2 regions of the Nesterenkonia populi genome follow, and region 1 is predicted to be linked to the other one. Evidence: riboswitches for the same ligand, from Rfam matches in the RefSeq annotation. Region 1 holds a riboswitch; the other holds the start of a gene.

Evidence for each region. Region 1 has a riboswitch for thiamine pyrophosphate ahead of FWJ47_RS06955 (TenA family protein). Riboswitches for the same ligand answer to the same signal wherever they lie in the genome.
Region 2: another riboswitch for thiamine pyrophosphate. It lies ahead of FWJ47_RS10080 (ECF transporter S component); the one in region 1 lies ahead of FWJ47_RS06955 (TenA family protein).

Annotation. Positions count from the first base shown of each region.
Region 1 covers NZ_VOIL01000001.1:1,509,644-1,513,039, forward strand. The annotation lists gene FWJ47_RS06945 (arginine repressor) at 1-314, shown strand, start outside; gene tenA (thiaminase II) at 317-988, opposite strand; gene FWJ47_RS06955 (TenA family protein) at 985-1,638, opposite strand; TPP riboswitch at 1,698-1,821, opposite strand; gene FWJ47_RS06960 (ankyrin repeat domain-containing protein) at 1,832-2,260, opposite strand; gene FWJ47_RS06965 (argininosuccinate synthase) at 2,437-3,396, shown strand, end outside.
Region 2 covers NZ_VOIL01000001.1:2,171,702-2,175,097, forward strand. The annotation lists gene FWJ47_RS10075 (exonuclease SbcCD subunit D) at 1-951, opposite strand, end outside; TPP riboswitch at 1,061-1,178, shown strand; gene FWJ47_RS10080 (ECF transporter S component) at 1,168-1,833, shown strand; gene FWJ47_RS10085 (ATP-binding cassette domain-containing protein) at 1,853-3,396, shown strand, end outside.

The sequences.
Region 1 (3,396 bases):
ACGGCGCGCTCGTCTACGCGGTGCCCGCGGAGGGCCCCGCCGGCGAGCTGCAGTCCGACCAGACGGAGGCTGCCACCACCGCTCGTCTGGCCTCCCTGTGCCGGGATCTGCTGGTCTCCGCGGAGGCCAGCGCCAACCTGGTGGTCCTACGCACCCCGCCGGGGGCTGCTCAGTTCCTCGCCAGCGCGGTGGACCACGCCGGTTTGAATGAGGTGCTGGGCACGATCGCCGGCGACGACACCATCATGCTCATCGCTCGCGACCCCCAGGGCGGGGAGGCTCTGGTCGCCCGGTTCAACGAGATGGTGGCCTGAGCTCAGGCGTTCTCGGCCCGGTCCAGGCCCATCTGCCAGAACGCGGCCTCGGCACGAGTGGCGGTGGTGAAGGTCTTCACGATCTCTCCGAAGCGCGCGTCGCTGCCTCCGCGGGCGGCCAGTGCGTCGATGTGCTCAACAGCTGACCGCGCGGTCTCCTGATACCAGTCGGAGGAGTACTCGCTGATCCATTCGGCGTAGGGGTGTTCCGGATCCCCGTCCACGGCAGGCTTCAGGCGCTGGCCGATCTCTGCGTATCCGATGACGCAGGGGGAGAGGGCCACGTGCAGGTCGAGGAGATCGCCCGTGGCGCCGGCGTCGAGGACGAACCGGGTGTAGGCGATGTTTGCTGGGTCCTCCGGTGTGTCCTCGATGTCCTCCGGGGTCAGCCCGTAGAGCTCACCGAGGCGCTTCACATGTTGACTGGTCTCGTGGAGGATATTGCCGATGCCTTCCTGGGCGTAGCGCAGGTCCTCCAAAGATCGAGCCTTGTAGCCGATGAGTGCGTAGGCCCGGGCGAAGTGCACCAGGAAGTGGTAGTCCTGGATCAGGTACTCCCGGAATGCGGCGGGGGGCAGAGTGCCGGCCTCCATCTGCTGGATGAAGGCGTGATCGGTGTAGGAAACCCACTCCTCCGAGGCGGCGGACTTCAGGCGGTCGAACAGGGTGCTCATAGGTTCTCTCCGTTCTCGTAGACAGCGTTGAAGAACTCCAGCTCCAGGTCCACGGAGCGGGAGAAGAAGTCCCGGGCGGTGGCCTCAGCGTCAGGTCCCACCCGGTCAAGCTCGCAGCGGAGGAACTCGACCCAGGCGTCGAACTCAGGGCTGTGGTGCAGGTCGATCCATTCGGCGTGCACAAAGCTCTCTGGGCGGTCGTCGCCGGCGCGGCCGGCCCAGTCGCCGTAGAGCCATTCGGCGACGGTGAGGACGGCGAGGATGGCGGCGTAGTCCTGCGTGCGCGCGGCTTCGCGCATGATCGATTGGAATTCTGCGCAGGGCACGGTCTCCGGGGTCTCACGGCGCTGCTGCTCGGTGACGCCCAGCGCCTCGAAGGAGCGGAGGAAGTAGGTGTTCTCCTCGCTGGAGATCATTCCGGCGAACTGGCTGAACCGCAGCCTGGCCTCCATAGTGTCCGCGGCTGTCATGGCCCCGCCGAGGAGGGTGAGGAACGCGTCGAGGAATCGGTGGTCCTGGATGAGATAGGCGGCCATGTGCGCATCCTTGACGGTGCCGCTGATCAGCTCATCCACGAACCGGTGGCCCACCGCCTGATCCCAGGCGGGCTGAGTCTGCTCTCTGAGCTGGGTGCTGAATCGCTGAGCCATACTCTCTCCTTATGCTCCGGCTGATCCGGTGTCAGCGGAGGGGAGAGGGTGTGCCGGTGCTGCGGCGGCTCGCCAGTCCCTTCGCCGGTATCAGCCGGATCAGGTTCAAAGGGTTGCCGCACCGCCCGGTGTGCGGGCCAGCGGCGTCTCAGTCCCTTCGGCGGGACGCCCCTCGGTCGTGGCCCACGTTACATCAGGAGGCGGCATACTCGTCGAGCAGCGGCTTCATCTTCTCGATGCCGAAGACCTCAATGACCGCGTAGGGGTTCTGCCGGCCCTGGTGGGGGTCTGCGCCGGCATCCAGCAGCAGGCGGGTGATCTCCTCGTTCTGGCGGAAGACCGCGCAGCCGACGGCGGTCTGGCCGCGGTCGTTCTCCCGGTCCGTTTCGGCGCCCCGTTCGAGGAGGCCCCGGACGAGGTCCGCCTGGTCGTGGTAGGCGGCGAGGATGAGCAGTGTGTCGCCGGAGGAGTTGGTGAGGTTGGGCGGGATGCCTTGGTCGACGAGGGCGAGCAGCTCGTCACCCTTCCCCGAGCGTGCGAGGTCGAACATCGATGCCAGGAACTCCAGCTGCTCCTCGGTGAGGTCGACCGGGGGTTCGGGGGTCTGCTGCTCGTCTGCCATGCGGACAAGCTTAGCGAGCCTGTCCAGCAGATGCGGGCCGCCGTTGTCGTGCTTAATGCCCTTCTGCGCGCATAGAGTGGGATTCGCAGCGGCACCGTATCGATAAGTATGCAGTGCTCCGAATATTTATGTATACTGCGGGCAGTCACGCCCTGCAACCCGATGAGGAGACTTCTGTGAGCGAGCGCATCGTACTGGCCTATTCAGGCGGCCTGGACACCTCCGTGGCGATCGGCTGGATCGCCGAGGCCACCGGCGCTGAGGTGATCGCCGTAGCTGTGGACGTCGGGCAGGGCGGCGAGTCCCTGGAGACCGTCCGCCAGCGCGCCCTGGACTGCGGCGCCGTGGAGGCATATGTGGCGGATGCTCGCGACGAGTTCGCTGAGCACTACTGCATGCCCACCCTGAAGGCCAACGGCCTCTACATGGACGCCTACCCGCTGGTCTCCGCGATCTCTCGCCCGGTGATCTCCAAGCACCTGGTGGCCGCCGCCCAGCAGTTCGGCGCCTCCACCGTGGCCCACGGCTGCACCGGCAAGGGCAACGACCAGGTTCGCTTCGAGGTCTCCATCCAGACCCTGGGCCCCGAGCTGAAGTGCATCGCTCCGGTTCGAGACCTGGCGCTGACCCGTGAGAAGGCGATCGAGTACGCCGAGCGCAACGAGCTCCCCATCGAGACCACCAAGAAGAACCCCTTCTCCATCGACCAGAACGTCTGGGGCCGCGCCGTGGAGACCGGCTTCCTGGAGGACATCTGGAACGGCCCCACCAAGGACGTCTACGACTACACCGAGGACCCCGCCTTCCCGCCGGCTCCCGACGTCGTGAACATCACCTTCGATGCCGGAGCGCCGGTCGCCGTCGACGGCGAGACCCTCACCCCGCTGCAGATCATCGAGCAGATGAACCGCCGTGCCGGAGCTCAGGGCATCGGCCGGATCGACATCGTTGAGGACCGTCTGGTGGGCATCAAGTCCCGCGAGATCTACGAGGCGCCCGGCGCCATGGCGCTGATGGCCGCTCACCGCGAGCTGGAGAACATCACCCTGGAGCGCGAGCAGGCCCGCTTCAAGAAGACCGTGGACCAGCGCTGGACCGAGCTGGTCTATGACGGCCAGTGGTATTCCCCGCTGAAG
Region 2 (3,396 bases), 660 kb from region 1:
TTCGGGCCGCTGATCATCAGTGAGCTTCACCTGGACGTAAGCCTCGGACCATTTCTCCAGGGTCTCAGGGCTGAGAACCTCCTCGATGGTCCCGGAGAGCCGCTTCAGCGGCCTTCCGATCGCCCAGTCCAAGGGCACCATGCTGCCCTCCACGGTGTCGTAGACCCACGCGCCCTTCTCCTGCTCAGCCTCAGAGAAGGAGAACCGGAGGGGAGAGCCGGAGTAGCGGACGGCGTCGGTGAGCGCCTGCCGGCCGTGAAGGTGCCCCAGCGCGGTGTAGTCGAACCCGTCGAAGACCTCCAGTGGGACCACGGAGAGTCCGCCGACGGTCTCTTCGTGGTGGTCGAGCCGCTCGCCGGCGGCTGCCTCAGCCCCGATGTGCCGCTCGGACTCGGAGGCGGTGCCTCTCGCGGCGAAGAGGTGCGCCATCACAATGGTCTGCGCCTCCGGGGCCCGCTGCGCACGATCATCCCGGATGCGCTGTGTGACCGCGCGGGCGGCCCCGGTGTGGTGGGCCCGCTCGCAGCCCAGTGCGGCGGCGTGCAGCTGCGGCTCCAGGTACGGGACCCCGTAGACCAGTACCGGCCCGTTCTCATCGGTGAGCTCCACAGGGATCCAGGAGTCCTCCAAGGCACTGCGAATGTGCACCCCGGAGCTGCGCATCAGACTGCGGCCGAACCCAAGCCGGGCCGCTGAGTCATGGTTGCCGGCGGTGATGATGACCTGCGCGCCGGCGTCGACCAGCCTGCCGAGGGTCTCCTCCAGCAGCTCCACCGCCCACTCCGGCGGCAGCGCCCGGTCATAGACGTCCCCGGCGATGAGCACGACGTCGACCCCCTGCTCACCCACCGCCGAGCACACGGCGTCGCACATCTCCTCCTGCTCCGCGCGCAGGCTGAACCCGTGGAAGCCGCGCCCGAGATGCCAGTCAGAGGTGTGCAGAAACCGCATGCCCCCAAACCTACCGGTGCGGACGGACATCCCTGCTGGCTCTGCACGCCCCGCCGTCATGCTAGTGTGACCGTCACCACCTTCAACAGTGGGGCAACTGAATATTGACTCTGTCCGACAGGGGAGCGGCCGCCGGCATCCGGCCAGTCGCTGAGAGTGGGCTTGAGGCCCAGACCCTTGAACCTGATCAGGCTAGAACCTGCGAAGGAAGTCGTTATGAACTCATCCTCTGCGCCTGCGCGCGCTTCTGCATCCCGCACCTCTGACCGCCGCCGCACTGTGCGCTGGAGCGTCTCCGACATCGTGGTGGCCTCCACCCTCGCCGTCGCCTCCGGCGTCATCTTCTGGGGCTGGAACCTCAGCTACCACTTTGTGGGCAGCCTCTTCGCCTTCTACCCGCCGGTGGAGACCCTCGTCCACGGCATGTGGCTCTTCCCCGCCGTGCTCGGCGCCCTCATCATCCGCAAGCCCGGTGCGGCGATCTACTGCGAAATGGTCGCCGCCGCGGTCTCCGCACTGCTGGGCTCCCAATGGGGCCTCACCGTACTGTCCTCCGGGTTCATGCAGGGCCTCGGCGCCGAGCTGATCTTCCTGGCAGTGATCTACCGGCGCTTCGGCCTCGAGATCGCCATGCTCGGCGGTGCCGCCTCCGGGCTCACAGGCGGCATCACCTACCACTGGATCGTGCCCATGTACGCATACGCGCCCCTGGAGACCGCCATCCACATCGGCTCCTTCATGCTCTCCGGGGCCATCATCGCGGGGCTGCTGCCCTGGCTGGGCGCACGGGCGCTCGCCTCCACCGGGGTGCTGGGACCGCTGGCCTCCCGGAAGGCGCATCGCGAGCCCGTGCTCGGCCGCAGCGTCCCCCGCTCCAGCTGACCCGGTGCCGGCTGACCCGATGACCGCCGAGCACACCACCAGCACGACGACGCAGGCTTCCCTCCCCGCCGGCGCGGAGGTCCTTGCTCGCGGGTGGACCTGGCACCACCCCGACCGGGACTCCCCCGCAGTCGCCGGCCTGGACCTGCACATCCGCCCCGGAGAGAAGGTGCTGGTCGCCGGACCCTCCGGGGCCGGCAAATCCACCCTGCTGCACGGCCTCGCCGGGGTCCTGCAGGACGAAGGCGCCGCAGCTCAGGGCGAGCTGCTCATCGACGGCACCCCGCCGGAGCAGGCTCGCGGCCGGGCGGGACTCATGCAGCAGGACCCGGAGGCCGCCGTCGTGCTCTCCCGCCTCGGCGACGACGTCGCCTTCGGCCCCGAGAACCTGGCCGTCCCCCGGGCCGAGATTCCGGGTCGGGTCACGGAGGCGCTCGACGCCGTCGGGCTGGGACACCTGCCTCTGGAGCACCCGACCGCGCAGCTCTCCGGCGGCCAGAAGCAGCGCCTCGCCCTCGCCGGGATCCTCGCGATGCGGCCAGGCCTGCTGCTGCTCGACGAGCCCACCGCCAACCTCGACCCCGAAGGCGCCGATCAGGTCCGCGACGCAGTCATCACCACCGCCGAGCGGACCGGCGCGACCCTGATCGTGGTGGAGCACCGGCTGGCCCGCTGGGCAGAGCACATGGACACCCTCGTCGTGCTCGCTCCCGGCGGCGGCGTCAGCCGGCGAGCGCCGTCCTCACACCTCAGCACCGATGAGTCCCTGCGGGAGGAGCTGGCCGAAGCCGGGCTCTGGGTTCCGGGCCGGTGCCCCGCTGAAGCGTGGGACCGGAGATCACTGAGCCCAGAGGCTGCTGGTGGTGCAGCGGTGCTGCGGGCTGAGGGGCTGGGCGTCTCCCGGCACAGTCCGCGCCGCGGCTGGCGACGCCGACGCTCTTCCGGCCCGGTGCTCACCGGTGCGGACCTCACCCTGCGGGTGGGACAGTCAATGGGGATCACCGGGCCGAACGGGGCCGGGAAGTCCACGCTGCTGCTCACCCTGGCGGGCCTGCTCCCTCCGCACGGGGGCAGACTCACCCCCGACCCGCATGCCTGGGGCCCCGGCCAGCTCATCGGCCGGATCGGGATGGTGTTCCAGGAGCCCGAGCACCAGTTTGTGAAGCCCACCGTCGCCGAGGAGCTGCGGCTCTCCGCCGAGCAGGCCCGCACCGCCGACGGTCAGCCGCGCTTCGCCGGCGAGGAGGCCGAGGACCGGGTGAACGGCCTGATGCGCCGGCTGCGGATGGAGCACCTCGCCGCGGCCAACCCGTTCAGCCTCTCAGGGGGTGAGAAGCGCCGACTCTCCGTGGGCACCGCCCTGGCCGCCGGACCCGAGGTGCTGCTGCTGGACGAGCCCACCTTCGGGCAGGACGCCCACACCTTCGCCGAACTGATCAGCCTGCTGCGCGATCACCTCAGCACGGGCGGCGCTGTGCTGGCGGTGACGCACGACGACGCGTTCCTGGAAGCCCTGGAGGCCGACGTCGTGGACGTCGGCCAGTTCCGTGCCCCCGCCGAGGA